One region of the Alkalihalobacillus sp. MEB130 genome, then DNA from elsewhere that is predicted to be linked to it. Evidence: riboswitches for the same ligand, from Rfam matches in the RefSeq annotation. Region 1 holds a riboswitch; each other region holds the start of a gene.
What was found. A riboswitch is a leader RNA that binds a small molecule or an ion and turns the genes downstream of it on or off. The one in region 1 is predicted to bind lysine.
Positions count from the first base shown of each region.

Region 1 (3,286 bases):
CGTCTTGTAAGTGAGATCGCTGATTTTGAATATATAGTTACATCCTCGAATATTGAAGCTTTAATTTTAGAAATGAATTTAATTAAGAAACATGACCCGAAATACAATGTCATGTTGAAAGATGATAAATCCTATCCTTATCTTAAAATTACGAATGAAGAGCATCCAAGGCTCATTACAACACGTCAAGTAAAAAAAGATGGGGGAAAATACTTTGGACCGTACCCGAATGCAGGGGCCGCCAATGAGACAAAGAAAATGCTAGATCGATTATATCCGTTGAGAAAATGTCGGACATTACCCGATAAAGTATGTTTGTATTATCATATCGGACAATGTTTGGCTCCATGTGTAGCGGAAGTGTCAAAAGAACAAAATCAAGCAATGGTACAAGACATTACAAAGTTTCTTCGTTCGGGTCATGATGAAATTAAAGATCAGCTAACAGAAAAAATGATGAAGGCTGCTGAGGAGATGGACTTTGAACGAGCAAAGGAAATACGTGATACGCTCCAACATATGGATACGGTGATAGAGAAGCAGAAAATGATGATTGGAGATCTTGTTGATCGTGATGTATTTGGCTTTGCTTATGATAAAGGCTGGATGTGTGTTCAAGTATTCTTTATTCGCCAAGGGAAACTAATTGAGCGTGATGTTTCCATTTTTCCTTTTTATAAAGACGCACCTGAAGATTTAATGACATTTATTGGCCAGTTTTATATGAAGAAGGAACATATAAAGCCGGCGGAAATTTTGCTTCCAGATGAAGTCGATAAGGAATTAATGGAGCAACTATTAGAGGTGAAAGCTCATCATCCAAAGCGCGGGAAGAAAAAAGAATTGCTTGATTTAGCGAATCAGAATGCGGCGATTGCCTTAAAAGATAAGTTCTCGCTTATTGAACGTGATGAAGATCGAACGATTAAAGCAATCGAACGCCTAGGAGAAGCGATGAACATCCGGACACCCTATCGAATTGAAGCTTTTGATAACTCAAATATTCAAGGAACGGATCCTGTATCGGCGATGGTTAGCTTTTTAGATGGAAAGCCAAGTAAAAAGGATTACCGGAAATACAAAATTAAAACAGTTGAAGGTCCTGATGACTATGGTTCCATGCGTGAAGTTATTAGAAGAAGATATGTCCGTCTTTTAAAAGAGTCGCTACCAATGCCGGATCTGATCGTCATTGATGGAGGGAAAGGCCAAATTGCAGCAGCCCAAGAAGTCATAGTTGATGAATTAGGATTAAGTATCCCTGTTTGCGGACTAGCAAAAGATGAAAAACACCGGACGTCGCAATTGCTTATGGGGGACCCACCTGTTGTTATCCCATTAAAACGTGATAGTCACGAGTTTTACTTGTTGCAGCGAATTCAAGATGAAGTTCACAGATATGCGATTACGTTCCATAGGCAGACACGCTCAAAAACGTTCTTTAAATCAGAGTTGGATGATATTCCTGGGGTAGGGGAAAAGCGAAAACGCCAATTGTTAAAGCATTTTGGCTCTGTAAAAAAGATGAGAGAAGCAAGCTTGGAAGATTTCAAGAAACTATCTATACCAGATAAAGTGGCAGATGCAATTATAAAAACATTACAAGAAAAAGACTAAAAAACCCTCTTGTATCATTTTTTAATCTTTGCTAAAATGATATCTAATTGAATATGCCACACTTCAAATGAAGTGATTGGTAGAGGAGCGAAAACCAATAGTAGGCTTTCTGAGGGGAATGAGACCTGTTGAAGATGGCTGAAAGGGGAATTCGCCGAAGTGCAGGAGAACAACTCATATTCCCTGTGCTGGACCTATGTTGAAGAAGCATAGGGCTGTCACATACCTACACCCAATTGGTATGTGGAGAACTATCTCACGAGAGAAACAGGGAGCAGTGTGGTACCGGACTGGTATGACTAGCAACAGTGAGGGGTTTTCCTTATTGTTGCTTTTTTGCATTCTCACACGTGAGAAACAAGGAGAGGAATAGAAGATGGCAAGAATCGTACAAAAATATGGTGGCACATCAGTTGGGTCGGTTGAAAGGATCCAACATGTTGCCACAAGAGTAGAGAAAGCTGTATTAGAAGGACATGAGCTAGTTGTTGTTGTATCAGCAATGGGGAAATCAACTGATGAACTAGTATCATTGGCTAATCAAATTACAGATAATCCAAGTAAGAGAGAAATGGATATGTTGCTTACTACAGGAGAACAAGTAACCATTTCTTTGCTTTCAATGGCTTTGCAAGCCCGTGGAATTGAAGCAATTTCCTTAACGGGATGGCAAGCGGGAATGAAGACAGAAGCAAGCCATGGGAACGCTAGAATTGAAGCAATTGATAACGGGCGAATCGAAAAGGAATTAGCTCAAGGGAAAGTGGTTATCGTGGCAGGATTCCAAGGATTAAGTCCAGACGGAGAAATCACAACCCTTGGTCGTGGAGGTTCTGATACAACTGCGGTTGCTCTTGCTGCTTCATTAAAAGCAAGTCGATGTGATATTTATACAGATGTAACAGGAGTATTTACAACGGACCCTCGGTTTGTAAAGAAAGCAAGAAAACTACACTCTATTTCCTATGATGAAATGTTAGAAATGGCCAATTTGGGAGCAGGAGTTTTACACCCAAGAGCAGTGGAGTTCGCTAAAAATTATGATGTTCCATTGATGGTGGCGTCGAGTATGGAAGAAGTGGAAGGAACGTTGATTGAGGAGGAAGTAACAATGGAAAAAAATTTAATCGTACGTGGAATTGCTTTTGAAAACGATGTAACGAAGGTTACGGTAAAAGGATTACCGAATCGACTAAATACATTATCTAGTTTATTTACTACGTTATCGAATCATCACGTGAATGTAGATATTATTATTCAAAACCAAGTGGATGAAGAGCATGTAAATATTTCTTTTTCCATTACACAAAGCACTTTAAAAGAAACACTCAACGTTTTACAAGCAGCTCAAGATGAATTGCAATTTAGTGATGTGACGTTCGAAGAGGAGTTAGCGAAAGTTTCCATCATTGGCTCAGGAATGGTTTCAAATCCGGGTGTAGCAGCGAAGATGTTTGATGTACTTGCTTCAAATGATATTTTTGTTAAGATGGTCAGTACATCAGAAATTAAAGTGTCTGTCGTCGTTCAAGAAATCGATATGGTTCTAGCGGTTGAGATGCTTCACGAGGAATTTCAATTAGCAGAGGAAGTTGAAGAACTGTCAGTAACTGTTTAAAAAAACATAAATAAAGGTTGTCTCAAAAGGTGCTCCTCCTCAAATAGGGGG
Region 1 is NZ_JAOANA010000003.1:167,684-170,969, forward strand. Features, by position in the region: gene uvrC (excinuclease ABC subunit UvrC) at 1-1,617, shown strand, start outside; lysine riboswitch at 1,690-1,879, shown strand; gene N0O92_RS04400 (aspartate kinase) at 1,994-3,235, shown strand.

Region 2 (3,286 bases), on a different contig from region 1:
TTCATTCCGATTAGTAAAGACGTTCCAAGCGCTGTACCAGACTTTGGTTTCACAACATTTAGAAGAAGAGCGACCGCTAATCCAAACAACCCACCATAAACAAGAGCTGCAGCGACATCTGTGTTTTCAAAAATAGTTAAGATCGTTACTTCACCGTCTGTTCCCTCGATACCAGTTGTCACCATGAAGAACACGGTTCCTACGATTAACGCAACGATTGGCCAAACGAGGTCGCCAACTTTTCCTTTATCGCTTGATTGGATGTCATCTTGAGAACCAGGAATGGGACCAAGAGCAGCGTTAAATAATTCTCCATTTTTTACTGCACGGGTTTCATGAGCTTTCATCGCCCCAAAATCTAAATTGAACCACGCAACAGCTAACACGAGACCGATAGCGACCAACGCATAAATGTTCATCGGAACCATTAGTAAAAAGGCTTGCAGGGCTTCATACTGCGTAACCGAATGCGTGGCAAAAATTCCAGCAATAATGGCAATAATGTAAGCACCCCAACTTGAGATTGGCGCAATCACACACATAGGTGCCGCCGTTGAATCGACAAGGTATGCTAATTTTGCACGAGAAATGCGATGCCTGTCTGTCAACGGCCTGCTGACATTCCCCACTGTCAAACTGTTAAAATAGTCATCAATGAAAATAATGAGACCAAGAACAACGGTTAAAAGCTGTGCGCCAACACGTGTTTTCACACGCTTCATCGCCCATTCTCCAAACGCGCGGCTTCCACCAGAACGCGTAATAAGAGCGGCCATCATTCCTAGTAAAAGTAAGAAAAGAACAATGAAAAATTCCCACGTATTAATGGCAAAGCCCTCATCAATAATGGCAGAAGTGACTGTTCCAAAAGTCGTTGTTTCCACGTCAAAGTCAAAGATGATCCCCATAACAATACCGTAAATTTGGGCTGCTGCCGCTAATGGATTAAAGTCATTCACCATTAACGCTCCCACAATAGCACCAGTTCCAAGTGATAGAAGAACTCGTCTAGTTAAAATAACCATCACAAGCGCTAAAACGGGAGGAACTAAAGAAAAAATAGATAATTCCATCATGATACCTCCTTTTTATATGGTAGTTATATAGATGAATGAAGGACGAACGAACTGCATATAAAAAAGACGATAGTGGATCAACCACTATCGCCCTATACCCGCAATGTGTGTCCCCATAATTATGGTAGTCCTCCATAACTTGCTTGCTCCAAGTTATGACAGCTCTGCACTTATTCAATACAGATCCAGCAAAAATAGCTTGACATCTACTTCCACTTCGGCGATGGCTCCTTTCCCTTTTCATCAACGTTGTCATCCTTAGAAAAGATACTGATAGCAATCGCGCCTCTACCTCATCGTTTCAATGAGGCACCTCTATTTAATTACCAATTATGGATCTTATCATGTTTTCTCGAGATTCGCAATGTTAATTTGTGCCACTTGGTTCTGTTGGTGGCTCCGGTTCACTACCTGGTTCTGGCGCCCTCGCCTCATTTTCAGCTTCTGCTGTTTTGTCTACTCCAGCAGGAAGGATCATCCCGCCACCACCTTGTGAGTAATATTCTGGCACTTCACCAGGGACGAAAATACTTCCGATGACAATTTGCGTTGAAACCGTATCTGTATCTGTAGCGAATGGTATTACAATTTTCACATCAACTTCGACATCAATATGATAGGAGAGCGTTGTATTGTTGATCCCACTATCAACGACTTTGTAACTCATATCTGTTTTTACATCCCCAATAGCTGAGAATCTTACGGGAATTTGTGGTCCGAGATGAGCAAGTAAGGCATTATTCGTCGCTTGCCCTAACGGAATCGTATGGATAATCCCACCTTCAGCGTCAATATCCTGCATGCCTTGCGCTTCTCCTTCATCTAATTCCACTTCATCTGGAATCGTAATATCAAATTGCTGACCCTGTTCAACCAAACGTAAATATCGTTGAACTCGTGCCGTTGCCTCAGATAACACCCGTGTATAAATTTGTGAGTTAAACTGAACCGACCGAATCATCCCATCACTCGTATAGTCGGTAATAAATAACTCTTCTTGGTTTAAACTGGAACTAATCTTTTTTGAAACGGCATCATTAATTGCAAGTGTCGCAATTTTTCTCGTCTCGGTCGTCGCAATATGAACCAAAGTTGGCCTAATCCCCTTCTCAATGATCCACAACCCTTGCACTGTCAAAACAACAAAAATTAAGAAAGATAATAGCAGTACATAACGAAATGGGAGCGGACCTTTCCGAGCTCGGGGTCTATTTCTTCTCGGTGACCTCATGCTGAAAACCCCCTTCGTCCAATGTATATGCACCAAAGTAGGACAGAAAGAACCAAAGAAAAAAGGTGCTCTTCCTTTTTTCTTTGGTTCTTTCTGAGCGATGAGCGGAACCGCCGTTGTCTCTTAAGCTTTTTGAGCGGGTTTCTCAAAAAGCGCACGGCGTGTGGAGCCAGCGCCATTGTTCGCTCTGTTATCTTTAATACTCGCTCTCCCTTTTTTCTTTGGTTCTTTCTGAGCCATGAGCGGAACCGTCGTTGTCTCTTAAGCTTTTTGAGCGGGTTTCTCAAAAAGCGCACGGCGTGTGGAGCCAGCGCCTATTGTTCGCACTGTTATCTTTAATACTCGCTCTCCCTTTTTTCTTTAGTTCTTTCTGAGCGTTGAGCGGAACCGTCGTTGTCTCTTAAGCTTTTTGAGCGGGTTTCTCAAAAAGCGCACGGCGTGTGGAGCCAGCGCCATTGTTCGCACTGTTATCTTTAATACTCGATCTCCCTTTTTTCTTTGGTTCTTTCTGAGCGATGAGCGGAACCGCCGTTGTCTCTTAAGCTTTTTGAGCGGGTTTCTCAAAAAGCTTAAGAGACAACGCTACTTGGTCACACTTCCTTAGTTAAAGGAGGTACCAGTCCCTCTAAATTTTACTAGGAAGCGGACAGACGATTCGCTATTTTCATTAAAACAAGCATTATTTTTCTTTCGCGGACCGTACGGCCTCTATTTAGCAAATTATCCCCCTATTCTCTTAAATAAGAGTGAAATAGCGCCCTCTGTGTCCCCGTAGAGCCTCAACATGACCTTTTATCAAAAATAGAGAACTCAGTGTCCGCCAAAAAGATACAACTCAAAAAAAGCGCAATGAGTTTCCCCATTGCGCTCTCCTCACAAATCCTTATAAGTTACTTTTTTACTCTTTCATACGTTCGGAATTCATGTCGGTAGCGGTTCTTTTCATCCACTACTCCCTTTTCTACAAATACGATCTCCC
Region 2 is NZ_JAOANA010000001.1:65,685-68,970, forward strand. Features, by position in the region: gene N0O92_RS00375 (Na+/H+ antiporter NhaC family protein) at 1-1,073, opposite strand, end outside; lysine riboswitch at 1,194-1,375, opposite strand; gene yunB (sporulation protein YunB) at 1,444-2,307, opposite strand; gene N0O92_RS00385 (dihydrofolate reductase) at 3,198-3,286, opposite strand, start outside.
Region 2: another riboswitch for lysine. It lies ahead of N0O92_RS00375 (Na+/H+ antiporter NhaC family protein); the one in region 1 lies ahead of N0O92_RS04400 (aspartate kinase).

Region 3 (3,286 bases), on a different contig from region 1:
TACGGTATTCGAAAAAAAATCGTGACCTGCAGATGGGAGGGTGGTAAGATACAACTACGAAAAGTAGAGAGGACGGTTCATTATGAAAGATCAATCCCTGCTCTTCACATACAGCATTGTTTTTTTTGTGATGATCATATGGGGTCTAAATGTTGTTATGTTAAAAGTGTTAGTCGATACGTTTCCTGCCGTTACGATGACGGTGTTTCGTATTATGACTGCCGGAATGGTAACAGCTGCAATCATACTAGCTAGTAAAAACATGAGAAAACTCACAAAAAAGGAATGGAAGTATACGTTTTTAGGAGCCTTGTTTGGTGTGGTTGCGCATCATTTCTTTTTGTCTGTCGGTTTAACGTTAACGAATGCATCGACTGCAGTATTGATATTGGCTCTTCTCCCGCTTTCAACGTCGATTCTTGCGATAGTGTTTTTAGGAGATCGATTAACGAAGTGGCGAACAGTTGGAATCGGTTTAGCTTTTGTAGGCGTACTGTTTATTCAAGGTGGAGGTGGCGAAGGAGTGTTTTCTCTAGGAGAATTGTATATTTTCCTGGCGATGATCGTTCAAGCGATTAGTTTCATCTTTATTAAAAAAGGGACAACAAGCCTTGATTCTAAACAAATGACAAGCATGATGCTTTTAATTGGGTCCATAGGACTACTCTTTATTAGTCTCGTGTTAGAGCCAGGCAGTATCGGGGAAATGCTTGGAGCGCCTTTAGGAGCTTATGTTATTTTTTTCGTTTCAGCAATTTTGGCTACTGCTTTAGGTCATTTCTTATTTAACGCCGCGATTCAGAAAATAGGAGCGGGTCAAGCGGCCATTTTTAATAATTTTGTTCCCTTTTTTGGTCTAATTAGTTCAGCCTTGTTTCTAAACGAACAAGTCTATTGGTATCAATCCTTTGGGTTTATGTTTATTGTTATTGGTGTATTATTTGGAACAGGCTACATAGAATCTATGTTTCTGAAACGAAAGCAAAATCAAGAGCCTACACTTCAGAAAAAAAGCATGTAGCGAATTAGCTACATGCTTTTTGGTTATTTTAGCTTACAAAAAAGGTAACTGTTGGCTGAACTACGTTTTGTAGTTCTTGTTGTTGCTCAGCTGTAAGAGGGACTAAAGGTAAGCGTACAGGGCCAGCTTTAATTCCTTTCATTTCCATTGCAGCTTTAACAGCTGTAGGGTTAGGTGCAATGAATAACGTCTTCATAATAGGAAGTAACTGACGGTGCTGCATCGCAGCTGCTGTTACTTGACCGGCTTGATAATTTCGCACCATTTGCTGCATTTCGTTCCCGACAATATGAGATGCTACAGAAATAATTCCTGTACCGCCAATAGCTAAGATTGGCAATGCTAAGCTATCGTCTCCACTATAGACTGTAAAGCCTTCAGGAGCATGCTCGATCAGTGTAGCTACAGCATCCAAGTCACCACTTGCTTCTTTCATTGAAACAACGTTCGGAAGTTGTGCTAAACGCAATGTCGTATCAACATCCATATTAACGGCACTTCTTCCTGGAATGTTATATAGCATAACTGGAAGCTTTGTTGATGTGGCAATTGCGTGGAAGTGCGCATACAGTCCTTCTTGTGAAGGTTTGTTGTAATAAGGAACAACAAGCATAACGCCATCTACACCAAGTTCTTCCGCTTTTTTCGTTAATTCAATGGAGGCTTGAGTGTTATTTGAACCTGTTCCAGCAATGACAGGAATTTGACCATTTGCGGTTTCAACAACCGTCTTAAAAAGTAGCAATTTTTCTTCAGTGGAAAGAGTAGGAGATTCTCCTGTCGTTCCAGCAACGACAACGGCATCTGTTCCGTTTGCGATAAGATGTTTTACAAGTTCTTTTGTTGCAGGTATATCTAGTTGTCCATGTTGATTAAATGGTGTAACCATTGCAGTAATAATACGACCAAAATTCATCCAATTCACCCTCAATTCAAAAATTTTTTCCATATACGTAGGGGGAAGATGGGCTACTGGTAGGCACAAAAAAACAACAATGAGGCCTCTACTCATTGTTGTTAGGTTTAGCAATTGAAGCAAAACCAATTCAATGTGTGAGATAGCCCTCCATATAGCGCTATAGCTATATGACAGTACTGCCCTTATTCAGAACAGTCCCAGCTAATGAGACATGAGATCTCATGTAGCTTCGGCAAGTATCCCTTTCGATTAGCATCTGTGGATCTCATTCTCCTCCACTAACGTACTAATGATCCTTGCACCTCTACCCAAACTTCAAATGTATGAAGTAAGATAATACGTGATTTGTGTCTACCTTACCAAATGTTATCAATGATTGCAATGCTTTAGTAAGAATTTCTTTGTAATAAATTAAGCAGCTTGTCTAGCTCTTGGCTACATTCGACGGTTACTTTAGCTGTCAGTCCGTATTTTTTAGCAAGATTCAACATTTGTAATCGTTTTTGCTCTATTTCTATACATAACATATTCCACTCCACCTCGACAAATATAAAAAACAGACGAATTGGTTAGGGTTAAAATGGGAGTTATATCGCTGGTGTGGCTAAGCAAATTGTCTATTTATAAAATTATTATACCCAACAGAAATTTGTTGAAAAGTGTTTCTGCTAAAGTAGTCAGGAATAGATGAAAAAAGAAATAAATCGACAAAAAATGCAAATTACTTTCTAAATATTTTCAGGTTGGAAACACGATTAACATCGCACACTAGGGATAGGAGGGATTGTCATGAAATCTGTAACTTACTTGTTCATAGCAGCAGCTGTATTAACAGGCTGTACGATACCACAACAAGCTGATATGGGGGCAAGCCCAGATCGTAATGAGGCCTTTAATGGTTATGGAGTGAATCATGTACGAGGATTGGAAGGACCTCTTTCTGATCTAATGGTTCCAGATCAATCTCCCAAGGGATTAACTGATCCGGTACTGCATTCTACAGGAGAAGGATCTCACGTAACCCGCCAACGTAACTTGAGTATGAAGCACGAAGGGGTGAATCATCAAGGACCACGTATCTTAAGCAATCGTCCTGGTGTGTTGCGAGATAAATATTCATACAGCAATGATCCGAATGTTGGTCGACTAGATAAAGGGCAACAAGCTCAACAAGCAACAACAGAGCTCACAAAAGAAATTGAAAAGAGAGTCGAATCCTTGCAAAATGTAAGGGATGCTCATGTCATGACAGACGGTGACCAAATCGTTATTGGAATTGAATCAAGTGAGCAAGACCGTGTGAAGTTAAAACGTGTAGTGGAAGAAGAAGTACAGCAAGTGACCGA
Region 3 is NZ_JAOANA010000005.1:40,048-43,333, reverse strand. Features, by position in the region: gene N0O92_RS06765 (DMT family transporter) at 83-1,021, shown strand; gene dapA (4-hydroxy-tetrahydrodipicolinate synthase) at 1,050-1,937, opposite strand; lysine riboswitch at 2,073-2,255, opposite strand; gene N0O92_RS06755 (aspartyl-phosphate phosphatase Spo0E family protein) at 2,327-2,467, opposite strand; gene N0O92_RS06750 (YhcN/YlaJ family sporulation lipoprotein) at 2,730-3,286, shown strand, end outside.
Region 3: another riboswitch for lysine. It lies ahead of dapA (4-hydroxy-tetrahydrodipicolinate synthase); the one in region 1 lies ahead of N0O92_RS04400 (aspartate kinase).